One region of the Photobacterium panuliri genome, then DNA from elsewhere that is predicted to be linked to it. Evidence: predicted binding sites of a transcription regulator. Region 1 holds the regulator's gene; each other region holds the start of a gene.

What was found. The regulator PurR, encoded in region 1, represses purine synthesis genes. The targets are predictions, from matches to a motif close to TNANGNAAACGTTTNCNTNA.
Region 2: purE (5-(carboxyamino)imidazole ribonucleotide mutase) is a predicted target of PurR. The motif match lies at 1,244-1,263, and genes of this name have one in related genera.
Region 3: ACSF8X_RS11315 (phosphoribosylaminoimidazolesuccinocarboxamide synthase) is a predicted target of PurR. The motif match lies at 4,478-4,497, and genes of this name have one in related genera.

Annotation. Positions count from the first base shown of each region.
Region 1 is NZ_CP197192.1:1,837,689-1,847,804, reverse strand. Features, by position in the region: gene ACSF8X_RS08580 (heme ABC transporter ATP-binding protein) at 1-275, shown strand, start outside; gene purR (HTH-type transcriptional repressor PurR) at 601-1,605, shown strand; cyclic di-GMP riboswitch class I at 1,810-1,915, shown strand; gene ACSF8X_RS08570 (TfoX/Sxy family DNA transformation protein) at 2,041-2,631, shown strand; gene ACSF8X_RS08565 (hypothetical protein) at 3,159-3,551, shown strand; gene ACSF8X_RS08560 (carboxymuconolactone decarboxylase family protein) at 3,695-4,291, shown strand; gene lpdA (dihydrolipoyl dehydrogenase) at 4,306-6,579, shown strand; gene ACSF8X_RS08550 (ABC transporter substrate-binding protein) at 6,589-7,779, shown strand; gene ACSF8X_RS08545 (ABC transporter permease) at 7,752-9,524, shown strand; gene ACSF8X_RS08540 (ATP-binding cassette domain-containing protein) at 9,521-10,116, shown strand, end outside.
Region 2 is NZ_CP197192.1:426,508-436,623, reverse strand. Features, by position in the region: gene hemF (oxygen-dependent coproporphyrinogen oxidase) at 1-570, opposite strand, end outside; gene tsaC (L-threonylcarbamoyladenylate synthase type 1 TsaC) at 577-1,134, opposite strand; gene purE (5-(carboxyamino)imidazole ribonucleotide mutase) at 1,334-1,822, shown strand; gene ACSF8X_RS02185 (5-(carboxyamino)imidazole ribonucleotide synthase) at 1,823-2,935, shown strand; gene ACSF8X_RS02180 (DNA topoisomerase family protein) at 2,999-3,562, opposite strand; gene ACSF8X_RS02175 (DUF494 family protein) at 3,594-4,067, opposite strand; gene dprA (DNA-processing protein DprA) at 4,070-5,164, opposite strand; gene ACSF8X_RS02165 (LysM peptidoglycan-binding domain-containing protein) at 5,157-6,224, opposite strand; gene def (peptide deformylase) at 6,530-7,048, shown strand; gene fmt (methionyl-tRNA formyltransferase) at 7,077-8,021, shown strand; gene rsmB (16S rRNA (cytosine(967)-C(5))-methyltransferase RsmB) at 8,067-9,398, shown strand; gene trkA (Trk system potassium transporter TrkA) at 9,583-10,116, shown strand, end outside.
Region 3 is NZ_CP197192.1:2,442,356-2,452,471, reverse strand. Features, by position in the region: gene katG (catalase/peroxidase HPI) at 246-2,420, shown strand; gene ACSF8X_RS11320 (hypothetical protein) at 2,778-3,167, shown strand; gene ACSF8X_RS11315 (phosphoribosylaminoimidazolesuccinocarboxamide synthase) at 3,245-4,348, opposite strand; gene ACSF8X_RS11310 (ATP-dependent helicase) at 4,618-6,978, shown strand; gene ACSF8X_RS11305 (carbamate kinase) at 7,068-7,997, opposite strand; gene ACSF8X_RS11300 (diguanylate cyclase) at 8,928-10,116, shown strand, end outside.

The sequences.
Region 1 (10,116 bases):
AACCGACATCGGCGCTTGATCTTGCCCACCAGCACAATACTTTGCAGGTAGCCAAAGACATGGCCAAATCTGGCGCTGCCGTTGTTGTGGTCATTCATGACCTAAATTTGGCCTCACAGTATGCCGATCGATTGGTGATTATGAACCACGGTCGTATCCAAGCAGATGGAAACGCTGACCAAGTCCTAACCAGTAGCAATATTGAACGTGTCTATGGTTGGCGGGTATCGGTCATGCCCCATCCTGTTTATGGCTATCCCATTGTAATATCATAAGCCTCACGGATAGAAATGATGACCGCCATCAAGATTTTTTCATTTCTTCGATAAGAATTATTGCACTCTTATCCACACTCGGTAAAATGTGAACGCAAGCGATTACACGGTGCAAACTAACAGTGCGTTGCTTGTTACGCTATTCTATACGTCGATCAGAACGACGAGCTATGCCGCCCTTTGTGATGCGGCTTTAGCTGTTTCTACTCGCTGTACTCAATAGAATAGTGAACTGTAATTACAGCAGATGTGGATAAGTTCACTACTCTTTTGGGTAAAGCTTTCAGTTAGGTCCTCTGACCTCTATCTTATTAGAAGAATAACTATGGCAACGATTAAAGATGTTGCGCGTTTGGCTGGTGTTTCAACGACCACCGTCTCTCACGTAATCAACAAAACTCGCTTCGTCGCAGAAGCAACACAGAAAAAAGTCTTGGAAGCCGTTGACGAGCTTAACTATGCACCGAGTGCCGTTGCGCGAAGCTTGAAGTGCAACACAACTCGCACTATCGGTATGCTGGTAACCAAGTCAACCAACCCATTCTTCGCTGAAGTTGTCCACGGCGTTGAAGAGTACTGCTATGGTCAGGGTTACACACTTATCCTTTGTAATACCGAAGGAAACCTCGACAAGCAGCGCGACTATCTGCGAATGCTGGCTGAAAAACGCGTAGATGGCCTGTTGGTCATGTGTTCTGATCTGGACGAAAAACTGCTTGCACTGTTAGAGCGCCAAAAAGATCTACCAATGGTTATCATGGACTGGGGTCCAGAGAGCCCACATACAGATAAGATCCAAGACAATGCAGAACTTGGTGGCTATGTAGCGACTAAATACTTCATTGAGCATGGTCACAAGAAAATTGGTTGCCTGACAGGCCACAGCGAAAAGGCTGCTTGCCGCGATCGCCTTAAAGGTTTCCGCAAGGCAATGAACGAAGCGAATTTGCCTGTCAACGAAGATTGGATTCTGGAAGGTGACTTCGAGTGTGAATCTGCCGTTGTCGCAGCAAATGCCTTAATCGCAATGGAAGAACGTCCAACTGCTATCTTCTGTTTCAACGACATCATGGCGATGGGTCTGATCAGTACCTTCCAACAAGCAGGAATCCGTATACCGGATGATATCTCTATCATTGGTTACGACAATATCGATCTAGCACCTTACTTTTCACCACCATTGACCACAATCCACCAGCCAAAGCGTCGATTGGGCAAAAGTGCTGTTGAGATTTTGATGCATCGCGTAAAAGACAAAGAACATGCACACCAAGTGTTCGAGATGACTCCTGAACTGGTTGAGCGAAAATCAGTGAAGAAACTCAACTAATTACACGTCACACAATCTGATGACAATACAAGAAGCTGGCCTACCATAGGCCGGCTTTTTTTACAATTTTGACCGATACTTATCGAACGAAAATCAAAAATGCGTTGCCTTTATCAGCCATCTGAATGAAAATATGTGACAAGGATCACAAAACCAAAATTGGGAGCAAGTTCAAATTTATCAACTAATGATATTCTTACCAGGTCACGAACAAGGCAAACCTATCGAAAGGTAGGGACGCAAAGCTTCCGGCCTAAGAGCTGAATATATCCCTATTTTTTATTCAACTTAAGGTAGCGGGGTTGCCGATGGATATAGCAATCATCATTTCAGAAAATATTCGCTATTGTCTGACATAACCAGTTGTGTATCTTTGCTATTCTTTCTCCACGCTCTGTTGTTTGGTGACTTCTAACTTATTTACAGAGAAGACACATGGACAAACCAGTACTTAAAGACTCATTACGACTATTCCAATGTTTTGGTAATATCAAATCACGTTCTATGTTTGGTGGTTATGGTATTTTTTCCGGCGAAACGATGTTCGCGCTAGTCGTAAATAATAAACTTCACCTGCGTGCTAATGCTTCTAATGAAACTGGATTCAAAGACGCAGGCTTAGAACCATATATTTATAAAAAGCGTGGCTTTCCTGTTGTTACCAAGCACTATGCCATTCCTGAAGAATGGTGGCAGCAACCAGAAAAAATTCTAGAGCATGCAAAACAATCACTTGAGGCAGCTCAAGTTGATAAAGTCACCAAGACAACCACAGGCCCAGAGCGCATCAAAGATCTACCAAACCTGCGCCTAGCCAACGAGCGTATGCTGAAGAAAGCAGGCATCGCTACCATTGAAGAGCTAAAAAATGCTGGCTCAATCAATGCGTTTAAAGCCCTACAAGCCACACACAGCGGCAGCCTAGCCATCGATATGCTATGGCAACTAGAAGGCGCAATCAGCGGCAGACACTGGACAGTTATTCCACCAGAACGCCGTCAACAACTTTTGAATGACCTAAACTAATTTAGGTATTAATAAACAGAATTTAGAAAGAGACCTTCGGGTCTCTTTTTTTATTTATTCCTATTAATAAAACCATTAAACCCGTTAATAATAATTAAGATTTATTTATATTCCATTAATTATAAATTCCCTTGATGAATTAACCCTGCCATTTATTTATAATCCAGTAATAATTAGGCTGATCGCTGACTTATATATTAAATATATGCACTCATGCGCAATAAGGCGCCGTAATAAAAGTCCCAACACAGGTTCACTAAACTCAGTGGCATAAAAATATAAACAACAGCGTGAGAACGAGGACATTAGACAAAGTCTCAAGAGAAGCAGAACACACCAACCGCCACACCTCGCCTTTTTGCCAGCATGACAAGCAAATCAGAACAAGATCAACATTGATATGACAAATTTTTGTCAGACTCCGTCAAATATTGAATCTCCTCACAAAGCTACTCGCTGATCTTGCTCCATACTTTCTTTCGTTCAGGCCAAGGTTAGAATGAACACAACTGAATCGTGGAGGTAGTATGAGTTATTCCAAACCATTCCCGGGACAAAATGAACGTGTGTTCAAGGATACGTTTGGTAAATGGCCACGCCTAATGCGCTGGCTGGTCCTGATCAGTCTTTTCCCCCCAATGCTAACCCTCTTCCTCGTACAGCAGGATTACACGTCGATCACAGCTCTTAGAGATGCGGTTACCTGGACCCTGCTCAGTAACAGTTCCCTTCTACTGTGGGGCATCTTGCTGCGCATACGAGCGAGGAAGTACTGGTATCGAAACTACCATATCGGTAAAACCATGCTGTTGGCTTTCGTGCCCATCGCTGTTTGCGGCTATTTGCTGATTGCAGAGGCCGTGCCAAAACATATGGTTACCAATAACCAACCCAGAACTGTACAAATAAGCATCAACTAAAAGAATTTAAAGCACTTTTTTCAATTAAACTGAAATAATCCGCCTCTTGGTAAGGTCTAGTCTCACAAATGCACCAGCATATCGGTGATAATGACAGGCTTGCAGTTTTTTCTTGCAAACCATAGACATTCAGAGAGGTTAATGTGCGCATCCCATCCAAACGTCGTTATTCTATTTTTGTCCGGCCCCTACTGTGGCTTCAGAAGCGACACTACGGCAATGTACTCAATCCCGCCAAGTTGTGGGGGCGTCGCCCAACCTTATTCTGGCTAGTCGCAGGTTTTTTCGGCTTTCTTGACCGCTCATCATCCCCCCTCGCACCAGTGATCCGTTCGCTGATCTGCGTCCGCGTCTCGCAACTCAACGATTGCGCCTTCTGTGTTGACGCCAATGGCATGAAGCTGGCTGAACGCTGTGATTCAGTCGAAAAAATCAAAGCACTGGCTAATTGGCAGCACAGCAACCTATTCAATGCAGAAGAAATTGCCGTGTTGCACTACGTAGAAGCGATGACGATCACAGGCCAGAAAGTTACTGACGATATGCTATCGACCCTCAGCCAATGGTATGACGAAGATGCTATCGTTGAACTGACCGCCTTGGTTGCTTTTCAGAACCTATCGGCCAAGTTCAATACCGCCCTTGATGTACCTGAGCAGGGGTTTTGCAGTTTACCGATTCAGCCTCAGCAGCAAGATAGCGACACAACCAACAAGACAGACACTCCGCAGGGCCAATAACGGGAGCACTCAATATGGACAGAAAAAAACTGCTAATAACCGGAATCGTTGTCGCACTAATCGGATTATGGATTGGGTTTGATTTAGGGGCCTATTTCACTCTGGAAAATGCCAAGGCACAGCAGATCGCCCTGCAAGATACGATTACCAGTAACCCCATCACCGCGAGTCTGGTGTATTTTGCCGTATACGTCGCTGTCACAGCCCTATCCTTGCCCGGCGCAGCGATTATGACACTCCTTGGTGCCGCCTTATTTGGATTCTGGTGGAGCCTGCTACTGGTGTCTTTCGCCAGTACCATCGGCGCAACCCTTGCTTTTCTGTTCAGCCGTTTCATCCTACGTGACTGGGTTCAGGCTAAATTCGGGCAACGACTGTCCGCAATCAACAACGGCGTCAAGAAAGATGGTGCTTTTTATCTCTTCACCCTGCGCCTGATACCCATTTTCCCGTTTTTCCTTGTCAATCTTCTGATGGGGTTAACGCCTATCAGCACCCGTATTTTCTTTGTGGTCAGCCAAGTTGGCATGCTGGCCGGTACGGCTGTCTATATCAACGCAGGAACCCAGCTCGGTCAGATTGAATCTCTGAGCGGAATCATCTCTGCGCCGGTATTAATCTCACTGGCATTACTGGGCCTGTTCCCATTATTGGCCAAGGCAGGAATGGGGATCACCAACAAACGCCGCCTTTACGCCCAATGGGAAAAGCCAAGCCACTTTGACCAGAACATGGTGGTGATCGGCGCGGGAGCCGGTGGCTTGGTGAGTGCCTACATTGCCGCTGCGGTCAAAGCCAAAGTCACCCTGATTGAACGCCACAAAATGGGAGGAGACTGCCTCAACACGGGCTGCGTCCCATCAAAAGCCATTATCCGAGCAGCCCATACGATGGCTGAAATCACCCGAGCCAAGGAGTTCGGTATCCATACTGGTAAAGCCAGCGTTGATTTTAAGCAGGTAATGGGGCGAATCCATCAGGTTATCGCCAAAATCGAGCCTCATGACAGTATCGAGCGCTACACAAACTTGGGCGTCAATTGTATCCAAGGCGAGGCAACAATCCTCTCACCGTGGGAAATTGAAGTGAATGGCGAGCGAATCACCACCCGCAATATCGTCATTGCAACGGGGGCCCGCCCTCTCGTGCCGGCAATCCCCGGTCTGGACAAAGTCCATTACCTGACATCCGATACGATCTGGCAACTCGACCAACAGCCCAAGCGCCTGCTGGTACTAGGTGGTGGACCCATTGGCTGTGAGCTGGCGCAAAGCTTCCAGCGCCTAGGCAGCGAAGTTACATTGGTCGAAATGGCAGAACAGCTCCTCATCCGTGAAGATAGCGATGCAGCCACGCTTGTTCAACAGAGCCTCGTTGCCGACGGCGTATCTGTGAAAATCGGGCACAAGGCTGTTCGCTTTGAGCCTTCTGACGGCTCTTCAGAGAATTCGGCTCGCGCTGTTCTCGAAACGGCCGATGGTACCCAGTCTGTTATCGAGTTTGATGCCGTTATGTTGGCCCTTGGCCGTGTTGCCAATGTTCAGGGGTTCGGCCTTGAGGATCTGGGCATTACCACAACCGAGCGAGGTACGGTGGAAGTCAATGACTATCTTCAAACCTGCTATCCCAATATTTATGCCGTCGGCGATGTTGCAGGTCCGTTCCAGCTGACCCATGCTGCCGCCCATCAGGCATGGTATGCCGCCGTCAATGGCCTGTTTGGCCAATTCAAGAAATTCAAGGCTGACTATTCCGTCTTGCCTGCCGCGACCTACACATCGCCGGAAGTTGCAAGGGTGGGCCTCAATGAGAAAGAAGCCAAGCAACAAGGCATTGATTTTGATATTGTTACCTACGGTATTGATGATCTCGACCGGGCAATTACCGATGGTGAGGACCATGGGTTTATCAAAGTCATCACCGCCAAAGGCAAGGATAAAATTCTTGGGGCGACCATAGTCGGCCATAACGCCGGAGAACTACTAGCCGAATTCACCTTGGCAATGCGTCATGGCTTAGGGCTCAACAAAATCCTCGGTACCGTACACCCCTATCCAACGATGAGCGAAGCGGCCAAATACACCGCTGGCGTTTGGAAAAAGGACAATGCACCGCAGGGACTATTGGCATGGGTAGAAAAATATCATCGCTGGATGCGCGGCCCATCACATCCCCAACAAGAACCGAAACCTGGTGACAGCACGGAAGCAACTGAAACCAACATTGTCGAACCACCAACAATGCAACGTACTGTTCAAAAAGCCGAACCGACTGTTACCGAAAAATAGGGAGCGACAATGAAAAAACACCTGTTAGGATTAGCGATGATGATGGCTGCCGGTATATCGGCAGCCAACGCCAACACCGAGGCAACCAATGACATTCCCCTTGATTGGCCAGGTGTTCTTCAACAAGCCGAGGGACAAACCGTCTATTTCAATGCGTGGGGCGGCAGCCAGGAAATCAATGACTATTTGCGTTGGGCTGGCCGCCAACTGCAGGCTCAGTATGGCGTCACCCTCAAGCATGTCAAAGTTGCCGATATCGCCGAAACGACACAGCGCTTGCTTGCGGAAAAGAGCGCCGGAAAGAATAGTGGCGGCAGTGTCGATCTCGTGTGGATCAACGGTGAAAACTTCCGCTCCATGAAGCAGGGTAAACTATTGTTTGGGCCATTTACCCAGCGCCTCCCTAACTGGCAGTATGTCGATACCCGGTTACCCATCGACAAAGACTTTACGGAATCGACCGATGGACTTGAAGCGCCGTGGGGGGTTGGTCAGCTAGTGTTCATTCATGATACCCAAACACTGCGCAATCCACCTACGAGCTTTGCCCAGCTGCTAGATGTCGCCAAATCGCATCCGGGAAAAATCAGTTACCCGCAGCCACCAGAGTTTCATGGCAGCAGCTTTCTGAAAGCTGCCCTCATCGAACTGGCCGCCAATCCGGATACCCTGTACCACGCCATTGATATAAAATCCGAAAAGGAACGGTTTGAACAAACAACGGCTCCACTTTGGCAGTATCTTGACGCCCTGCACCCTGTAGCTTGGCAGAAAGGGGGCAAGTTCCCGTCTGGAACTAGCGAAACCGTTCAGCTTCTGGACGACCAACAACTATTGCTGGCCATCACCTTCAATCCCAATGCCGCTAGCGCTGCAATTGAAAATGGTAACCTGACCGAATCTGCCCACACCTATGCCTTTGAGCAAGGGGCACTGTCCAATATCCATTTTCTCGCTATTCCTTGGAACGCTCAGGCCAAGGCAGGCGCTCTGGTTGCCATTAACTTTTTGATGAGCCCTGAGGCTCAAGTACGAAAAGCTGATGCCGCGATCTGGGGAGATCCTTCAGTACTCAAGAAAGAAGTTTTAGCGAAGAATGGCGGTGCCGAATTCACGTTGTATAAATCCATACCGGAACCCCATCCTAGCTGGCTTACCGCCATAGAGCTTGAATGGCAAAAACGTTACGGCAACCAATAATCAAAGATAGGGAGGTATACCTCCCTATCCGAACGACCCTGATGATCCGATTCTTATTTTTTACCACATTATTGATCTGCTTTGCCCCCTTGGTGCCGGGTCTGCTGGGAATTATCTTCCCCGCCTTTTCATGGCTCCCGGCATTGGGATATAACCAGTTTTCGCCCTCTGCTTTTGAACTGCTGATTCATTGGCCGAATTTGGCTGAATCCATTGGGTTAACTTTGTTTACCGGCTTGGGCAGCACCTTGCTGGCCATCATGTTTAGCTATTGGATCCTCGCCACTTATTGGGAAACAGCGCGCTGGAACCGTGTAGAAAAACTCCTCTCACCAATGCTGGCAATGCCGCATGTGGCCTTTGCTATCGGGTTTGCCCTGTTAATGTCTCCAACAGGCTGGTTCTACCGAGTTGGAGATCTATTCGGCGTGAACAGCACGTATTCAACCGGTTTAATTCAAGATCCTCATGGATTAGGATTGCTGCTGGCGTTGGCGATCAAAGAAACGCCATTCTTGCTCATTATGAGCGTTTCGGTTTTGCAGCAACTTAATATCCAGCGTCTGCTCGCTGTCTCATCGGCATTGGGATACACCCGCTCCCAATGCTGGTACAAAGTGATTCTGCCACAATGGCTGCCGAAAATGCGCCTGTCTATTTTTGCGATCGCCGCGTATGGCTTATCCGTCGTGGATGTTGCCATGATTCTGGGACCAACAAGACCAACAACACTGTCACTGGTCGTTTGGCAATGGTTTAACGAGCCTGATTTGACTCTGGTACCACGGGCGGCAGCCGGTGCGATCCTAATGCTGGCCGTAACAGCTCTTGGACTCGGTACACTTGGGCTGATGGAGTGGCTTGGGCTCAGGCGTTGTCGTAACTGGCAAACCTCAGGCCCCAAGCCCCACACAACCCGCCAGCTCCGTTTAACAACATGGCGCGGGATCTACCTGCCTTTCGCACTGATCCCAGCACTGGTACTCCCTATTCTTGTACTATGGTCATTCGCACAGAGGTGGCGTTTTCCGGATTTGCTCCCTAGCCGATACAGCGGGCGCTTTTGGCATCAAGAGCTCGATACAATTACTGAGTTACTGGCGACAAGCCTTGGTATCGCCATCCTCTCCTGCCTTGCCGCCTTGATCATGGCCATTGCATGTTTGGAATACCGTCAGCGCTATTTGCGAGGGTTGCCGACATGGCTCATCGCCCTACCCCTGATTATTCCGCAGCTATCGCTGCTATTTGGGATTCAGATACTGACTTACCTAGTACCGGGACAGCACTATCTTATCTGGGTTGTCTGGGGCCACCTGCTATTTGTGTTCCCCTATGTCTATCTCGCATTGGATGGAGCATGGCGTAGTTACGATATCAGGCTCGATCAGTGCAGCAGGAGCCTTGGCCTGAACGGCTGGCAAACGTGGTGGAAGGTAAAACGTCCTCTGGTCCAGCCCGCGATATTTTTCGCCGTCGCCGTCGGGCTCAGCGTCAGCCTTGCCCAATATCTGCCAACGCAGCTCCTTGGTGCTGGTAGGATCAGCACACTGACTACCGAAGCTATCGCCCTGAGCAGCGGGCAGGATCGCAGGGTGATGGCGATCTACGGTTTGCTGCAGGGACTCCTGCCACTGCTGTTCTTTGCAGGTGTCATTATGCTTAACCACTATCGCCGCCATGATCGCTCTAACCGAATGCAATCTAAGGCAATCAAGCCTCAACAGGAGTACAAACACGGATGACTCTGTCTGTGACCAATCTCACCGTCTTTAACAAGCAAGAGACGCTTATCGCTCCCGTCAGTTTTACGGTCAATCCCGGAGAGATCGTCACCCTGATGGGACCTAGCGGATGCGGGAAATCAACCCTTCTCAGTGCTATTGCAGGCCATCTTGCCGCGACATTTACCTTGCAAGGTGATGTACAAATGGATAATTCTAGCGTGCTTAACCTGCCGCCTGACCAAAGGCATATTGGGTTATTATTCCAAGATGACCTGCTCTTCCCCCACCTTGATGTACTGGAAAACCTCATGTTTGGGCTCCCGCGTCGTTATGGCAAATCCGAACGTGTTGCTATCGCCCAACAAACATTAGAGCAGATAAATCTGGCAATGCTTGCCCATCATATGCCCAACGAGATATCAGGAGGGCAGCGGGCAAGAATTAGCTTGATGCGCATGCTATTATCTGAGCCCAGAGCTGTTTTGCTTGATGAACCATTCAGCAAACTGGACAAAGAACTTCGACATGAATTCCGCAGCTGGGTCTTTGATCAAATCAAGCAGCGCCAGATCCCCGCGATCATGGTGACCCATGACCATGATGATATTCC
Region 2 (10,116 bases), 1.4 Mb from region 1:
ATCAAAGAACAATCCGCCCACGCCCCGTGTTTCATCACGGTGCGGCAAGTAAAAGTAGCGGTCACACCAGGCCTTATGCTCGGCATAGACATGATCGCCAAATGGCTGGCACAGTGCTTTGGCTGTATCATGCCAATGCTGGCAATCCTCATCAAAAGGATAGAATGGCGTCAGGTCGAAGCCACCACCGAACCACCATACCGGAGCCTCACCCTCTTTTTCGGCAATAAAAAAGCGGACATTGGCATGGGAGGTTGGAACATAAGGGTTGCGAGGGTGAACCACCAACGATACGCCCATAGCCTCGAAACGCCGCCCAGCCAATTCAGGCCGGTGTGCCGTCGCCGATGCCGGCATTTGGTCGCCGAAGACATGCGAAAAATTCACCCCCGCCTGCTCGAACACTTTACCGTCTCGCAAGACCCGGCTCCGGCCACCGCCGCCCTGTTCACGTTGCCACGCGTCCTCAACAAAACTGCCCCCGCCATCCTGCTGCTCAAGCGAGCAACAGATGTTGTCCTGCAGATTGAGTAAAAACGCCTTTACCGCCTCTTTATCAACACTATGCATAAGCCTTTATCCTTGTCGGAAAACCTTTCCGGTAACGGCATCACGGATCTCCGACGGATTGTCGCGACCGCCCGTCTCCCCGTCAAAAATCGCAGCCAGCCTTCCACCCAGCTGCAACTCGACTTCAGCAACCGTTCGGCACGGCGGCTCGCCAGTCAGGTTAGCGCTAGTTGAAGTCAGCGGTTTGCCGAATGCCTCGCACAGCGTCTGAACCTGAGGATGATCGGTAACCCGAACGGCGATGGTATCGAACTGACCGGTCAAGAAATGCGGCACACCCGGCTTCTTCGGCATCACCCACGTCACCGGTCCCGGCCAAGAATCAACGATCCGCTGCTTTTGCTCGTCGCTCAGCTGACTATCATCAACATAAGGCTTAAGTTGCTCAAAATTCGCAGCAATCAGAATCAAGCCTTTCTCTACAGGCCGCTGCTTGAGTGCCAGCAACGCCATAACAGCCTGCTCGCTATCCGGATCACAGCCCACACCAAAGACAGCCTCGGTCGGGTAGGCAATCACCTGCTCCTGACGCAGCGCTGCCACTACATTCTCAAGGTTCTCCACTCACGCCTCTTTTATTTACTAGGCCCATGCCTGTTTTAACGTTCTGTTTACGTATATTACCACTCCTTAGCCACAACGCCATGCCCGTTATCAATTGTTGCAAATCCACCGACGCAAACGTTTTCCTTGCGATAAATTCTCCGTATAATGCAGCAAACCTGTCGAGGTACCCGCTGTTAGCAACTGCAAAGGAGATCGGATGAAAGTTGGAATCATTATGGGCTCAAAATCGGACTGGCCTACCATGAAGCACGCCGCAGACATGCTGGATCATTTCGGTATTGCTTATGAAACCCGGGTCGTTTCGGCCCACCGAACTCCCCACCTGCTGGCGGAATATGCAGAAACAGCCCATAGTCGCGGCATCACGGTTATTATCGCCGGGGCAGGCGGAGCGGCCCACCTACCGGGCATGACCGCAGCGTTCACCAGCCTGCCGGTCCTGGGCGTACCTGTCCAATCCCGGGCGCTAAAAGGCATGGACTCCCTACTTTCCATTGTCCAGATGCCCAAGGGCGTGGCCGTCGGCACTCTGGCTATCGGGGAGGCAGGAGCTGCCAACGCCGGACTGCTCGCCGCACAGATCATCGGTACTCAAGACAGCCAGATAATGGCGGCCATCGATACATTCCGCCGGACACAAACAGACACCGTACTGAGCCAGCCAGACCCGGCAGAGGAAGCATAAATGCGTGTATTGGTATTGGGAGCAGGACAGCTCGCCCGAATGATGTCCTTGGCCGGTGCGCCGCTGAACATTGAAGTCTTTGCCTACGACGTTACCACCGGCAACGTCGTCCATCCTCTCACCCAACAGGTGATGCTCAAGGGGCTCAACACCGCCATTACCTACGCCGACGTCATCACGGCAGAATTCGAGCATATTCCCCATGACATCCTCGACACCTGTGCCAATAGCGGCAAGCTCCTCCCATCAGCACAAGCCATCAAGGCCGGCGGTGATCGCCGTCTGGAGAAAAGCCTGCTCGACAATGCGGGGGTCGCCAATGCGAGGTACCAAATCATCGCGACACGGGCCGATCTGGATCAGGCCATCAGTACCGTCGGGCTGCCTCTGGTCTTAAAAAGCTCACTGGGCGGCTATGACGGAAAAGGCCAATGGCGCCTTCGCCCAGGAGACGATCTCGAAGCTATCTGGGACGAAATAACCCAATGCCTAGATCAAACCAGCAACCAAGCGATCGTTGCCGAAGCCTTCGTCCCGTTCGACCGCGAAGTCTCGCTGGTTGGGGTACGGGCCAAAGACGACACAATTGCCGTCTATCCTCTGGCCGAGAACATTCACACTAATGGCGTGCTCAGCCTCTCCACGGCCCTCACCGATAACCCGGAGCTGCAACAACAGGCAGAAGGCATGTTCCGGGCCCTGGCCGAATCGCTCAATTACGTCGGAGTACTGGCCATTGAGTTTTTCGATGTCGGCGGAACCTTGCTAGTCAACGAAATCGCCCCTCGGGTCCATAATTCCGGCCACTGGACCCAGCAAGGCGCGGAAACCTGCCAATTCGAAAACCACCTGCGCGCCGTATCGGGGCTGCCACTGGGCTCGACCGCCCTGCTACGCCACACCGCGATGATCAATATCCTCGGGGAGGATACCCTTCCCGAAGCCCTGTTGGCAGAGCCGCATTGCCATATCCACTGGTACGGCAAAGAAAAACGAACCGGGAGAAAAATGGGGCATATCAACGTATGTGCCAACTCGCAGGCGGAGCTCAAAGACGCATTGGCCTCAATCGCAAACTACCTCGATCCTGCCAGCTTCCCCGCCTTGCGCTGATATTCCAGCCATAAAAAAAGCCTGCTCAGGCAGGCTTTTCTTCATCCGACACATTGCTGTCCGCTAGTTCTGTTGCGGCTCCTGGTAAGCATGGCAACGACGATCCGCACACTGCAACTTAATGCCACTGGCCAGTTTCTTTTCGATCAGCAAGGAGAACCCACACTGCTGACAACGACCGACCACAGGTTTGGCATTGACCGCAAAACGGCATGCGGGATACTGATCACAGGCATAAAATACCTTTCCGTAGCGCGATTTACGCTCCAACAAATGCCCACGCCCGCATTCGGGGCAGGCAACGTCAGTCGACGGTGCTTTTTTTTCAGGGGATTCTATATGGTGGCATTCAGGATAGCCGCTACAGCCGATAAACATCCCATAACGCCCCTGACGCAATACCAACTCCTCACCGCAATCAGGGCAGGGGGTTTGCAGATATTTCACGATATGACCATCGTTCTGGCCCATCGGCTTGATATAGTCACACGCAGGGTAGCCCGAACAGCCAAGGAATGGACCGCGCTTACTGTTACGGATCACCAATGTCTCACCACACTGCGGACAGGAGCCGTCAAGTGCATGGGCATGTGCGGTGAATAATTCTGAGTCAATTTTTCCTGACATTACAGGCGATTACCTCTTACATCCACTCAGCTTAGTGAATATAGCCGTCTTCCATTCCGTACAGCAGCTCTTCCATCTGGCTGTAGGCGCTCTCGTTGCCCGGTGCATTAAACAGCACCATCAGAATAATCCATTTCAGATCATCAAGAGTGAAATCGGTCGTATCCAGCTCCATCACCCGATCAATAACCATTTCACGCGTATCTGCGCCCAAAACATGGATCTGCTCAAGGTAAGTCAAAAAACCACGACTGGCCGTATCAAGACGCACCATTTCCTGTGCGGTATACACCCGCATAGAGGTCACCGCACAACTATTCATGTACGGGGTCTCTTCCGTTTCCTGCAAAGCAGCCAGTTTCTCCAGCCACTCCAAAGCTTTGTAAATATCTTCCTGATGGAAGCCGGCACGGAGCAATTCTTCGGACAATTCATCCTGATCCACCATCAATTCAGCATCACTGTGAATATAGGTTTCAAACAGGTACATAAGGATATCCATCATAACTAGCCCCTCCTCGATCTGATATAGCCACCGGGTACAGCAGTGACCAGCCCCTGCAGTTCCAAATCCAGCAACTGCATCATGACTTCGTGAACTGGTTGCCCACTGCGCTCGGCAACGACATCGACAGGTGTTGCCTCACTGCCTACGGTAGCCAACAGCGCTTGAAATGGCAATTTTTCATTTTCAGGTTGTGGGAGTCGCCTATCTAACTGATTGTTTTTTGCACACTCGGTCAGTGCGCCGACCTCGTCAAAGATATCGACCGGTGATTCCACCAGTTTGGCACCGCTTTTTATAAGGGCATGGCAGCCACGGCTACCGGGTCTTTGGATCGGGCCTGGTATAGCAAAGACCTCCCGTCCTTGCTCCAAAGCATACCTTGCCGTAATCAAGGACCCACTCTTAGGTGCCGCCTCTACAACCAATACGCCAACCGACAGGCCACTGATCACCCGGTTGCGGCGTGGGAAGTTCTGTGGACGCGGAGCCTCGTCGGGCCAGAACTCCGATACCAGAGCACCTTGCTCGGCGATCAAGGCAGCCAATTCGCGATGTTTGGCGGGGTAGACCTTGTCCAGCCCGGATCCGAGCACGGCCACCGTGGTACCACCGTTACGCAAGGCCCCTTGGTGGGCCTGCCCGTCAATCCCCAGAGCCAGGCCGCTAGTCACAACATAATCAGCCGCCACCAGGGCTGCGGCAAACTCATAAGCACTTTCCCTGCCATCCAAGCTGGCGGAACGGCTGCCGACCATCGCAATCTGGGGAAAACTCAGACAAGCGGAATCACCGCGGACAAAAAGCAAGGGGGGCGGGGAGGCGATTTCTTTCAGAAGGGTAGGGTAACGGGGATCGGCCAGCGAAAGAATCGTCTGGTCAGGCATTTCCGACCATTGCAGGCAACGATCTATCCGCGCCTGCTGCGGATGCAGCAGCGCTCGGATCTGGGCAGGCTTGAACCCTATTCCCGCCAGCTCCTCGCTCCCCATATGACAAAGCTCGGCAGGGGTATACCTGCCGAGCAGCTTGCCGATGCGGAAGCCGCCAAACGACGGCACCGCAGATAACGTCAGCCAGTAACGCAGATCACTCATACACTGGCGGCAGAGCCTTTGCACCTGCAGGTAGCGGCGCAGTGGCCTTGGTTACTACAGCAAGGCTGAAATGTTCATAGGCACGGATCACCATCACTTCGCCAATCGGCATCGCTTCAAGCGATACCTTCTCATCATCACGAATATAGCTAGGGATTTCGTAGGTGTACTCGCCACCTCGCTCAATCACCTCAACATCCTCGGGATAAACAGTGAACACGTTACCGGCCGCAGCACTGTCCAAATGACCGATATCCATCACCACCACATCGTTAGTCGCCATGTACTTCATGCCGCCACCCAGCAAGCCAAGTACCTTCGCGCTCAGCGTCGGCTCAGGGCGCGATGGGGAAAAGCTCATCGCCAAACGCTCGGCTGGCAACGGAGCTGGCAGCAACACATCGTTCTGCTTCACCTCTCGCAAGAACATCTCCAGCTCCAAGCGGCTCTTCTCGCCGTTATTGCTCACAACCTTGGCACGGGCGACTTCTTTCATCGCCAATACTTTCGGCATTTCGCCTTCCGCGACCTCGCGCTCGAATGTCACATCGGGGCGGTAAACCCACCATGTCTCGCCGGCGGTCAGCGCCTGATCGACCCACAATGTATCCCCGGCCGACATATACCCCTTGGCCTCACTGCTTCCTAGCACCCGAGGCAGGCGGTCTAACGCGGCAGGTGTCACTAGCTTGTCTTGGTTCAGGTAGGGTAGCAGCAATGACGATCGCAGCGTGGTCACCGGTGCACGCACAACCTTGACGGTCGGAGAGAGCTTCATAGTGCGCTTAAGCTGAAGCTGGGGCTTCCCATCAACCCATACCAGATAGATTTTGTCACCCGGGTAAATCAAATGCGGGTTTTTAATATAGTCGTTCACTTTCCACAGCTCGGGCCACAACCACGGGTTCTCAAGGAAATGCCCAGAAATATCCCACAAGGTATCGCCTTTCTTGACGGTATAAACAGACGGAGCCCCATCAATAACATTAAGCTGGGGCGCCTTAGCCCAAGCCCATCCCCCCATGCTGAGCAACACCAGCAAGACGATTCGCAACCACATGATTATGTCCCTATTATGACGACCTAGTAACTAAAATCGGTGCCCAACATGCACCCATTTATCAGGCTGTCATCGGGGCCACCGAGTGTCTAGCGTTTCTCATCACCGGACACCGACTTTTCGGCACGCCTCACTCTTCCCCGTCCTTGTTGCAACACGCTTGCTCGTATCTTCCGAGCCTCCGGCACCTTGCCACCCGGAGAGCAATCCCCAGTCGCTAGGTCTGTTATTCGCCGGTTAAAATGACTAGAATTAGAACAAAACCCATATCCTGTTCATCAATACTGTTTTTTTAACGAGAACCTATGTCTGTATTGCAAGTATTAACATTCCCGGATGATCGCCTGCGCACGGTTGCGAAACCAGTCGAGGCCGTGACTCCCGAAATCCAAAAGATTGTCGATGACATGCTAGAAACCATGTACGACGAAGAAGGGATTGGCCTTGCTGCCACACAGGTCGATATCCACCAACGCATCGTGGTGATCGATATCTCCGAAGAGCGCAATCAGCCAATGGTTCTCATCAACCCGGAAATCATCGAAAAACACGGTGAAGACGGTATTGAAGAAGGCTGCCTTTCTGTCCCTGGCGCCCGCGCACTGGTTCCACGCGCGGCAGAGGTGAAAGTCACCGCCCTCAACCGTGACGGCGAAGCCTTCACCTTCGAGGCCGATGATCTGCTGGCTATCTGCGTCCAGCATGAGCTTGACCACCTGGCCGGCAAGCTGTTTGTCGATTACCTGTCGCCTCTCAAGCGCAAGCGCATCCAAGACAAACTCACCAAGATCAAGCGCTTCAACGAAAAGCACGCCAACAACTAATACAGCCAACCTATTTAAGGACGCTACCTTGAGCAAACCTTTGAAAATTGTTTTTGCAGGTACTCCGGATTTCGCCGCCCGTCACCTGGCGGCGTTGTTGTCTTCGGAGCATGAGATCATTGCCGTTTACACCCAGCCTGACCGTCCGGCTGGCCGTGGCAAGAAACTGACCGCGAGCCCAGTCAAGCAGCTGGCTCTTGAACACGATATTCCCGTTTATCAGCCGGAGAACTTCAAGTCAGACGAAGCCAAGCAAGATCTGGCCGATCTGAACGCCGACCTGATGGTTGTCGTGGCCTACGGCCTGCTATTGCCTCAGGCGGTATTGGATACGCCTAAGCTGGGCTGTATCAACGTCCACGGTTCAATCCTCCCGCGCTGGCGCGGTGCGGCCCCAATCCAGCGTTCAATCTGGGCTGGCGACGCCGAGACCGGCGTGACCATCATGCAAATGGATATCGGCCTTGATACCGGCGACATGCTAAAAATTGCCACCTTGCCTATCGAGCCGACCGATACCAGTGCCACCATGTACGAAAAACTGGCCGAGTTGGGTCCGGTTGCTCTGGTCGACTGCCTCGCGGATATTGCTAACGGTACAGCCGTCGCCGTGAAGCAGGACGACGAGCAGGCCAATTACGCCAAGAAGCTCAGCAAGGAAGAGGCCCTGATTGACTGGCAGATGGACGCCGTTGCCATCGAGCGCTGCATCCGAGCTTTCAACCCGTGGCCAATGAGCTACTTCACCGTCGCCGAGCAGAATATCAAGGTTTGGCGTGCCGAGGTGGAAACAACCGAACACGGCAAGGTGCCGGGGACTATCCTTGCCGCCGACAAGCAAGGGATCCTCGTCGCCACGGGCAACGGTGCCCTGCGCCTTGTCGAGCTCCAGCCTCCGGGCAAAAAAGCCATGGCGGCACAGGATTTGCTCAATTCCCGCCGAGAGTGGTTCGAGCCGGGCAGCACACTGTAAGCGACCTTCAGGGCCAGTGCTTGCACTGGCCCTACTCTTTTACCCATCCGGAATGCCCCCCGCCACAGGGCCGGGCAGCACTATCAGGACAACAGCATGAACGTAAGAGCCGCAGCGGCCAAAGTCATCTATCAGGTTGTCGATCAGGGTCAATCCCTATCGACGGCCCTTCCAGCCGCCCACCAAGATATCAAAGAGCGCGATCAGGCCCTGCTGCAGGAAATCTGCTATGGCGTGCTGCGTTGGCTGCCCCGCCTCGAATCCATCACCCAGCAGTTGATGGACAAACCGCTCAAGGGCAAGCAACGCGTCTTCCACCACCTGATCCTCGTCGGCCTGTACCAGCTAGGCTATATGCGTATTCCGGCCCATGCCGCCGTAGCCGAGACGGTCAACGCAACCAAGAACCTGAAGAAGCCCCAACTACGCGGCCTGATCAATGCCATCTTGCGCAATTACCAACGCCAGCAGGATGCGCTGGACCAGCAGGCAACCAGCCACGATGCTGGCCTGTACGGCCACCCGGGCTGGCTGCTCAAGCTGCTGCGCGAAAGCTACCCAGAACAACTTGATGCCATTACCGCCGCCAACAACACCAAGGCGCCGATGTGGCTTCGGGTCAACCGCCGCCACCATAGCCGCGATGAATACCGAGCCCTGCTGACTGAAGCCGGGATCGAAACCGATATCCACCCGCAGGCACCGGATGCCCTCAAGCTCCACTCGCCGTGTGATGTCAGCAAGCTGCCGGGCTTTGCCGACGGTTGGGTCTCCGTCCAGGATGCCGCCGCCCAGCTTTCCGTCGAGTATCTGCAGCCGCAGGCCGGCGAGCTGATCCTCGACTGCTGCGCCGCGCCAGGCGGCAAGACCGCCCATATCATGGAGCGCCAACCGGACACCCGCGTCGTGGCAATCGACTGCGACGAGCAGCGCCTCAAGCGTGTCCACGACAACCTTCAGCGCCTCAATCTCAAGGCCGAGGTACTGTGCGCCGATGCCCGCTACCCTGACCAATGGTGGCAGGGCGAGCAGTTCGACCGCATCTTGCTTGATGCCCCTTGTTCGGCAACCGGCGTGATCCGCCGCCACCCAGATATCAAATGGCTGCGCCGCGCCGATGACATCACTGCGCTGGCCGTGCTCCAGTCTGAGATTGTCGACGCCATGTGGCAGCAGCTGAAGCCGGGCGGCACCCTGGTTTACGCAACATGCTCCATTACCCCTCAGGAAAACCGCGATCAGGTCAAGGCATTCCTTGACCGTACACCGGAAGCCACCCTGATCGGCAGCGACCGCGAACAGCCAGGACGACAGATCCTGCCGGGCGAGCTGGACATGGACGGCTTCTACTATGCCGTTATCGAAAAAGCGGCCTAATTGACAATAAGCAAAGCGGAACTTGGACGCCAAGTTCCGCTTTTTCATATCCAATACAACATTTATCGCCGCAACCGGATTCAAGCCGGAAACAGCGTTATTCTAAATATGAGTGGCGTTTTATACATGACCACTTTCGCGAAGCATAGTAATCTACAGCGATTCTATTAATCAGGCATATGCTATGAAAATTATCATTCTCGGTGCCGGACAGGTCGGCGGGACATTGGCCGAAAACCTGGTCGGCGAGAACAACGATATCACTATCGTCGATAAGGATCCCGAGCGTCTGCGCGAGCTCCAGGACAAGTACGATCTCCGCGTTGTCCAGGGATTCGCCAGCCATCCACGCACCCTGCGCGAAGCCGGGGCCCAGGACGCCGACATGCTGGTAGCCGTCACCAACTCCGACGAAACCAACATGATCGCCTGCCAGATTGCGTTTACCCTGTTCAATACCCCAAACCGCGTGGCCCGTATCCGCTCGCCGGAATACCTCAAGGAAAAAGAGCAGCTGTTCCAATCCGATGCGGTACCGGTCGACCACTTGATCGCCCCGGAAGAACTGGTGACCGGCTACATCGAGCGCCTGATCGAGTACCCAGGTGCGCTGCAGGTTGTCGGCTTCGCCGAGGACAAAGTCGGACTGGTGGCCGTCAAGGCCTACTACGGCGGGCCGCTGGTCGGCAATGCGCTCTCGGCCCTGCGCGAGCATATG
Region 3 (10,116 bases), 600 kb from region 1:
ATTAATTTGTGTGACTAATCAATTATAACTATCAAATTAATAGGTACTAGCACGTTTCTGATGGGTAAAAGTAGGCGTATTGTTCATTCCATAAGTTCAGGTAGCTATAGCGTGTGGTGGATAGTGCCCCGCACAGACGCTGCCAAGAATGCAAGAATCTTCGATAAATCTAATCAAAATAATAAGCGAATTTTTACTTTGTTTGTATTTCGCTGAATAAAACCCACATAGGGAATGGAGTGAACATGAATCAACATGACAACCACACAGGCGGCAAATGTCCTGTAATGCACGGCGCAATGACATCATCTGAAGCATCCAATGTTGCATGGTGGCCCAATGCTCTGAATCTCGACATTCTTCATCAGCATGATACAAAAACCAATCCACTAGGTGCTGATTTTAACTATCGCGAAGAAGTACAGAAACTGGATGTAGAAGCGCTTAAAAATGATGTGAAAGTGCTAATGACAAACAGCCAAGAGTGGTGGCCTGCAGACTGGGGTCATTATGGCGGTTTGATGGTGCGTATGGCATGGCACTCAGCCGGTTCTTACCGTACTTACGATGGCCGTGGTGGTGCTAACACTGGTAACCAACGTTTTGCGCCGCTTAACTCATGGCCAGATAACGCGAACCTTGATAAGGCTCGTCGTCTGCTTTGGCCTATCAAGCAAAAATACGGTAACAAAATCAGCTGGGCTGACTTGATCGTGCTTGCCGGTACTATGGCTTACGAGTCAATGGGCCTGAAAACGTTCGGTTTCGGCTTTGGTCGTGAAGATATCTGGGCGCCAGAAAAAGACGTGTACTGGGGTTCTGAAAAACAATGGCTAGCCACTAGTGATGCAGAAAACAGCCGTTATTCAAATGGCCGTGATCTTGAAGATCCATTGGCCGCGGTAATGATGGGCCTTATCTATGTGAACCCAGAAGGTGTTGACGGCAACCCAGATCCGCTAAAAACAGCCGAAGACATGCGCGTAACATTTGCCCGTATGGGTATGGATGACGAAGAGACCGTGGCATTGACTGCCGGTGGCCATACAGTGGGTAAGGCACACGGTAACGGTAATGCGGCGCACCTAGGTAAAGATCCAGAGGGTGCAGACGTGACTGAGCAGGGCCTTGGCTGGAACAACCACACCTCTCGCGGTATTGGTCGTGATACGGTAACCAGTGGTATTGAAGGCGCATGGACAACCAACCCAACACAATGGGATAACGGTTTCTTTGAGATGCTACTGAACCACGACTGGCAGCTAACCAAGAGTCCAGCGGGTGCATGGCAGTGGGAACCTGTGTCTATCGAAGAGCAAGACAAGCCAGCTGACGTAGAAGATGCCAGCCTGCGTTGTAACCCAATGATGACTGATGCGGATATGGCCCTGAAAATGGACCCAGACTACCGTGTGATTTCAGAGCGTTTCTACAATGATCCTGAGCATTTTTCTGATGTGTTCGCCCGTGCTTGGTTCAAACTGACACACCGTGATATGGGGCCTAAGGCTCGTTACCTAGGTCCAGATGTACCGGCTGAAGAGCTAATCTGGCAAGATCCTGTTCCTGCTGGTCGTACCGATTACGATGTGGCTGCTGTAAAAGCGAAAATTGCATCAACTGATTTGAGCATTAGCGATTTGGTATCGACTGCTTGGGACAGTGCACGTACATTCCGTGGTTCTGACAAACGTGGTGGTGCCAACGGTGCGCGTATTCGCCTAGCGCCACAAAACGAGTGGGCAGGTAACGAACCAGAAAAACTGGCCAACGTATTGTCTGTTCTTGAAGGTATTGCCGCTGAAAGCAACGTAAGCGTTGCCGATGTGATTGTACTGGCCGGTAACCTAGGCGTTGAATTGGCGGCGAAAGAAGCTGGTTTTGATATCGAGGTACCGTTTGCACCTGGTCGTGGTGACGCAACGGCAGAGCAAACCGATGTTGAGTCATTTGCGGTACTTGAACCACTAGCCGATGGTTTCCGTAACTGGCAGAAACAGCACTACGCATCAGCACCAGAAGAAATGCTGCTAGACCGCGCGCAATTGATGGGTCTAACTGCGCCTGAAATGACAGTACTGCTAGGTGGTATGCGCGTTATCGGTGCCAACTATGGCAATAGCACTCATGGTGTGTTCACTGACCGTGTCGGTGCATTGACGAATGACTTCTTCGTTAACCTGACAGACATGAATTACAACTGGAAGCCAACTGGCCGTAATTCTTACGACATCGTTTCTCGTCAAACCGGTGATGTAAAATGGACGGCAACCCGTGTTGACTTGGTGTTCGGTTCTAACTCTATCTTGCGTGCTTACGCCGAAGTGTATGCACAAGATGACAACAAAGAAAAATTCGTGAAAGACTTTGTTGCCGCTTGGACCAAAGTGATGAATGCAGACCGATTCGATCTAGTATAATCATCCCAATAAAAACCCCCGTAATGGCTGAGCCATTGCGGGGTTTTTTTATGTTTTATGCTATGACCTGTCTGTCAATCAGCGCGTATTAATCGGTTGTAAAAAGACTATTTGTGAAATTACATCATAGGGTTGTCTTTATTGATGTGAGGTGAGTTTGAAGTGCTTTGCTTCATGAGTGAGATGCTTCTGAATAATATGTAATTACATGAAATGTAAGGGCTTAGCTGTGAAGGTCATCGAAAAAGTGTTACTAAGTCAATGAATTAATTGAAAAGATTGATTTTGAATCATGACATATTAAAGGGGGTGAATAATATTGGCTGTAGAGAGTCTTCTATATTTTGGAGCTATTGAATGAAGCTGTATATTATTCCCCTGACATTGATGATTTTATCCATGCCAGCTCGTGCTGATGCTGTATTAGATAATTTAGTGAGTTTGGAACAACGATCATCGGAACTGCGTATAACGGCTGTTAAGTGTTATGTTCAAATGACGTTACTCAAGCAAGATGGCTGGGAAACGCCAGCATGTGAAAACTACAAAGAAATGGCAACTAAAGAAGGGGCTGTTTTGCGTGAGCACCTTGAGACCACAACGAAGCAGTTTAGGCTCAAGCAGCGCGAGGGGCTCTATGATTTAGAGCAGAAGACTCAGGCGATGGAATTATTGTTTTCTATTTCTACGCATTTTGAAGGGTTTAAAATGCTGCCCGCCAAAATTGAAAGTCTCCGTCGCGGATAGGTTTATTTGGGAATAGCTCTGATTGGCTTAGGCGCCGCTTGGTTGAAAGCAATAACCTAAGCCAAAGGGGGCAATAGTTAGTCGATCAGCGAGTATTCATCACGTAATATGGCAATGATTTCAGCTTTGGGATTATCACTAAGTTCGATTTTTTGCCCAGTGATCTTTTCGGCTATTGCAGTATATGTTTTAGAAATATCCATAAGTGCGCTGACTGGTAAGTCATTGTCACGAGCGAGGGCAAATCGCTCATCCATACGGTCTTTGTTTAATAGGATATCAGGGTCAGGGAAGTAGTTGAGTAGGAACTGGCGGAAATCTTCTTTGGAGTTCTCAACAATCTCACCATCACGATAGGCCGCGCCATCCCAAATACGCGATGAATCTGGCGTGCCGACTTCATCCATATAAATGAGCTTTTCCTGTCCGGCCGCATCGGTCACGTAGCCAAATTCGAATTTTGTATCAACAAAAATCTGGTCAATTTGGGACAGCGCATTGCTGATCACCTCGAAGCCATCTTGCAGGAGTTTTTCGTAATGGCTGATATCGTCAGGGTGGCTGAAATTGAAGGCGCTGAAGTTGTTTTCTAGATCTTGTCGGGATACGTTGACATCGTCAACTTCGGGGACGCCCGGGATATTTTTGAGGATCCCTTTTGTAGAGGGGGTCATCAAAAGCGATGGGAGTTTTTGATCTTTTTTCAAGCCATCCGGTAGTTCGATGCCGCAGAAATGGCGTTCACCTTGGCTGTATGCACGCCACATGGAGCCGGTGATGTATTGACGGCAGATGGCTTCAACCATCACCGGCTTGGCTTTTTGAACAATCCATACAAACGGGTGGGGGATATCCAGAATATGGCTATCAGCTAGGTTATTGTCTCGGAACAGTTTGAACCAGTGGTTGGAGATTGCATTGAGCGCGGCTCCTTTGCCCGGAACGCCATTTAAGCCGCCCTCGGCATGCCAGATACAGTCGAATGCTGATATACGATCGCTGATGACCATGATAGCGAGAGGGGCATCCGGTTGGACGTTGTAGCCTTTTTCTTTGATCAGACGACGACTGTCTTTTTCTGTCAGCCAGTACACAGAGCGCACTTTGCCGCTATGAACGGGTTTGTCGGTACGGATTGGCAGGTCATCATTAACGGCGAGAACTTGATCGGCAAGGCTCATGGCGAATTCCTATTTCGGTAAGTGGACGAAGGTAAACCGGTGTCAGTCGGGCTTATTCATGCGGAAGTGTTGCTCCGCAGCCTTTCGATGCCTGCGATAATATCAGAAGCTAATTCGGCTTGCAGCCATAAAAGCAAACGTTTGCGTAAATTTATTTTCCAAGTTCGGGATAATGGCTCCAGCGGAATGTTCAAAAGGCTATTTTCTATTCGGTGAGCGCTGTGGGTTTATGGCAAAATAAACGGCTCTTTGACAGTGATTGGCAAACAATGACCCGCTATACACCTGAACAAACCGAATTTATTCACCACGGGGCCGGTAATGCACTTTGCATTGCTGGTGCTGGCACGGGTAAGACGACAACCCTGGTGGGCTTAATTGGCCAGAAGCTACAGCAACTTCCTGCACAAGAGATGCTGGTCTTGATGTTCAACCGGGATATCCGCGGGGATTTTCAGGAAAAACTCCGCAGTAGCGGGATCAACCAACCGGTGTCAGTACACACGTTCCATAGTTTTTGCCTGAAGTTTCTCAATCAATCGGGATTTTTCAGGGAAACGGGTTTCAGGGTAGATTTTCAGAGCGGGGAAAGTGACAAGTCGCTGGTTAAGTTGATCTTGCGCGAATTTTCCGGCAAGGAAACGACCTATATCCGCCAGCAAATGATCAAAGATCCAAAGACCATTGAGTTGCTGCTTAGCTTCATCGGTTTGGTAAAGGCCTATATGTTGCCGCCTTACGAGGTTTTCAAACTGGCTGATATCAATCGGGACTACCTGTTTATTATCGATTGTTACGAGGAGTTCGAGCGTCGCCGAAAGGAACTCAAATTATTGTTCTTTGATGACTGGCTGGTGGAGAGCGTGAAGTTGCTCGAAAGCAACGAGGCTATTCGCGCGCGCCTGCACCAACGATGCAAATTAATCGTGGTGGACGAGTTTCAGGATATCAATACTGCCCAATACCGGTTGCTAAAACAATTATTAGGCCCTCAGGCTCAGATATTGGCCGTGGGTGATGTGGATCAGTGTATCTACAAGTGGCGGGGAAGTGCCCCGCAGTTCATGCTTAATTTTGAGCAGGATTTTGCGCCGGCAACGGTTTATACCTTGTCGCAGACTTTTCGCTTTGGCCATAGTCTGGCATTGGCTGCCAGCCACCTTATTGCCAATAATAAGCAACGATTCAGTGATTTTATAACCACCGCGACGCCTGAAAGCCGTGATACCAAAGTGGTTGGCTGTGGCTCATCTCGTCAGGTTGGCGAGATTCTTCAGTCGGTCAAAGACTATATCGATCAAGGTGGTAATCCGTCGGAGATTGCGATACTGGTTCGTCGCTGGTCGCAGACGCTGTTGTTCGAACTGGCCTTCCTCAGCAAGCAGTTGCCTTATCATATGCCGGTGCCATCCGTGCTGGCCCATAGTAAAGAAGTGTCGATGCTTATGGCATTGATGTCGTGGGCGACGGGGGGCTATGACGAAGCCGATTCGGGTAAGCGTTCCGTCATGTTATTCAATTTCAATAGTTACCCTCATTGCTATGTGCCGAACAAGACCCTGAAACCGCTATGTGAGCAGTTGGCTGGCATGGAGCCTGGCCAGTGGCTGACGTTTATCCGTCGTTATGAGAAAGCCAACCCCTCATTGAAATTGGAAACGTTTGTAGAGCGTTTGGATTTGTTGTTGAGGCTCAAGAAAAAAAGCAGTTTCAAGGCCCATGAGGTTTTCCGTCAGTACAGGAACGAAAGCGGCCTAGATAGTTGGATCTGGAAAACCGAAGCGACGGCCAGTGAGATAGAAGAAGCCATCGAGCGGTTGGATAGCGTTGAAACGGTGCTCGACAATATGGATCAGAACTGTAAACAGGCACTGCAATATTTTGAGTATTATACCTATCAGTCAGGGGTGCATTCGGCTCAGCAGGATGACACGCAGCGGCAAAATGGCGTGCAGTTGACAACCATATTTCGAGCAAAGGGATGTGAGTATGAGCATGTTCATTTACCGTTTTGGGATAAGGATGCTTTCCCCTATATCAGAATGGGGGGTAACAGTGTCGGGGCCGATATCGAAGAAGAAAGGCGTTTGGCTTACGTGGCGTTGACGCGCGCCAAGAGGCAAGCGGTTATTTATCACACTGAACCCGAGAGGCCTGCCGGCAAGGCGACGAATGCGAGCCGCTTTGTTGCTGAAACCAAGTTGGCAATTGCCGCCGAGTTGGGGCCTGCCTTGTATCAGGTAGGGGACTTGCCCTCTTATTCAAGCCCTGTCGCTGAAGCATATTGTCGCCACCTGGGACGGGAAGGGGATATCAAAATAGATGAACGTTCGCCATTGGCGAAAAAGACAAGGGTCGATAAGGGTGAGCGGAAAAGCGCCAAGCGCGGTGTTGGGCAAACAGGCGATGAGCCTGATGAATACAGTTACCAGTGGGCACTGCGGCAACCCTTGCCGGAAAATGGCCTGAAGGTCGTTCAAGCAATGACCCGTAGCAAAACGGCGAAATATCTCGATGGGGAAATCAGCCGTATTTTGCGTGAGCTAAAAACAGCGGATAAGGCCAAGCAGTCGGTGTTGGTCAACCGCTTAATCGCCACCTCGTATGCCAGAAGTCAAGTCAGGCGATAAAGTATCCCGTTATATTGTGTCGAGAATGAACAAAGCCCCGTAAAGGGGCTTTGTGGTGTTAGCAAGAGGTGTTATTCAAGATCTGGAAATCAGTAGTACTCGATCCCTTCGCCTTCTTTGATTAGCGTACCCGCTTCGTTAGTGATGATACGGTCTAGATCAAACAGGGAGCCGATAGCAGCATTGCCGCGACCAGAGTTCACGAATTTGCATACAGCGTCGATCTTCGGTCCCATAGAGCCCGCAGGGAACTGGAACTGTGACAGACCTGCTGGTGTTGCTACCTTCATTTCTGCCTGATCCGGTTTGCCGTAGTTGCGGTAGATTGATCCGTCAGTCAGGATGATGAATAGATCCGCGTCGATCACTTCAGACAGAAGTTCGGCAGTAAGATCTTTGTCGATCACACACTCAACGCCAGTTAGATGATTGCCGTTCTTGCAAACAGGTACGCCGCCGCCACCGCAAGCAATAACCACATCACCAGCATCAAGCAAGGTTTCGATCTGCTGTTTTTCAATGATGGATTTTGGTAGTGGTGACGGTACAACACGACGGTAGTACTCACCATCTGCTTTGAAGATCTTGTCGCTTTCAGCCATGATCTCTTCAGCGCGCTCTTTAGTATAAACCGGGCCTACAAATTTCGTTGGGTTGGCAAATGCCGGGTCATCGGTGCTGACTTCTGTTTGGGTTACCAGTGTTGCGATTGATAGTGTAGGGTCAATGTTGCGTAGCTCTTGCTGAAGCATGTAGCCAACCATGCCGCAGGTTTGAGAACCCAGTACATCCATTGGGTATGGTGTAGTCTGTGGTGAGTACTCTTGGTAAGCCGCATTCTGTTCCATTAGCAGGCCAACCTGTGGGCCGTTGCCGTGTACAATCACGATTTCGTGTTTTTGGGCAATAGCGGCAATGCTTGCAGCTGCTTTTACAATATTTTCGCGTTGGTTTTCTGCAGTTAGGGCTTGTCCGCGAGCTAATAAGGCATTCCCGCCTAGAGCTAGTACTATGCGCATGATCGTATCTCCATTATATTTTTATGCCCAAGTTACATGCTCGTTGAAACGAGCTTTATAAAGTTTCTTGGGTCTATATGTTCACTATTATTAGGTGGCGCTAGATTAGGGGAAAAATACATTAATAAATGTGACATTATTCAAATCATAATACTAATTGCTTAATTCGCAGCGTGAATATAGCGTGTCATTTTTAGATTATTATTCTCGGTTTCCATATTAGATTATTGATAATGAAAAACAGGATGACGGGGGCTGTCAGACGTTAGATGGATGCTTGCTAATAGCGAAAATTGTAATGATTTTATCAGGAATCAATGAACTATTTAGATAGCGATTCTATAAAAGTGAATAGAGTTCCACGTGTTTAGAATATAAATAATTCATGGTAGATCACAGTTTTTATTTTAGAGGTGGCCATTGGGGCCTGCAGTTGGAGAGTCGCTGGGTGACAGAAGGTTGTGTGACCAAACCTATACACTCACATCATCGCGGCTGAGTCTCGCCCCACAGGGCTAGAGCGGTCGATGAGAACGCAATAGTGCTGTATTTCTGAGGATGACTCTGGGAAAATAGGAGACTTACTCCTTGCTATGCATGCTATCGATAGTGTGATGTTTCGAATGATGGTGGTCTATAACCATGGTAATGCCTGGTTTGACGACTGAAATATAATAGTATCATTATATATATTATTGTTTTAATTATATTAAACCTGTTTATTCTTGCGGATGATAGCCAGAGAGTGTCGTTGTCGATCATTTAGTATTGACAGAATTTATATTGGGAAACGAGTAAGTGCATGGAAGCATATTACATGTAATTAAGAGTAAAATGCTGCTAGCTCGACATAACCGATTTTTGTATTTGTTGATATTTTTTATTTTAAATATCTTTTTTTATTCTAGTGCTAATGCATCTGAGAAAGATATGGCATTTAAGCCACTTTCTTGTAGTGAATATCATGGTAATTCATTACATCCTGGCACAGATCGTTATTTCAATTTGTATCTTCAGGCACTTAGTGATCCTTTTACAGCGAAGAGGGATATAGTGAATGTCTTGGAGTCACAATCAAATATGCTATCTGTTGATGAGCAGGCATTAGTATATCTTGCACAGTATTATATACAGATAGGGCAGGGGCGAAATGTTGGTCGTGCTCGCCCGTACCTTGAGAAAATGAAGCAAATAGCCAAGGAACATAAATCAGTGTGGCTATCTGCAGAGATCAAATTTATTGAAGCCTTTGAGTTGATGGATCAACGGGAGTACGCCTTGGCTCAATTTCAACTGGAGAATTTGAAAGAGCAAGCCGAGGAGATGGATTACAATATGTTGCTTGGACGTACGCTGAAATGGTTAGGAAACTTAGATGCCGACCGTTCTGAATATAAAGCTGCTTTGAACAAGTATAACCAGTCGTATGATATTTTTGCCAAGTGTAATAATTATCAACAGTTGGTTAGGGTCATGTCCAATATTGCTTCTGTTTATATTGATATGCAAGAGTGGAATATCGCTCTGCATTACAGTCGCGAGGCATTAGATTTATATAGCAAGTATAAATTGAATAATCCCTATATCGAGTCTTATATTCATATCAATGCGGCGGTTATTGCAAAATATATCGGTAACCGTGAAGAGCGTGAAAAACATATTACAACCGCGATGGCATTGGCCAAGCAGTCGAGTGTGCTCAGGGTAAAAATAGCGGCTTTGGTTAACTTGTCTGCTTATTACCTTGATGTTGGAAAAGAAGATAAGGCGGTGGATGCGGCAAACCAGTGTTTGGTCATAGCAAAGCAGTTTGGTGGGATCAATGGTCATAGTGTCGCGAGCTGCCACGAGAGTCTGTCCGAGGCATATTTGAGTTCCGGGTGGATTGATGGTGCACTTGAACATGCCGATAAAGCGATGGGGATTTATCAGGAAACGAAAGAAAAGGCTCGTGTCGTATATATGTATGAGTTGATGGCCAAAATCTATGAAGCGAAGCATCTCTATGAAAAGGCACTCCAGTATTATAAGCGCTTTACTGAAGAGGGCCGGGATCTTCTTTTTGATGTGCGTAGTCAGAAGCTTATTGATATCCAAGAAGTATTTGATAATAGTGTAA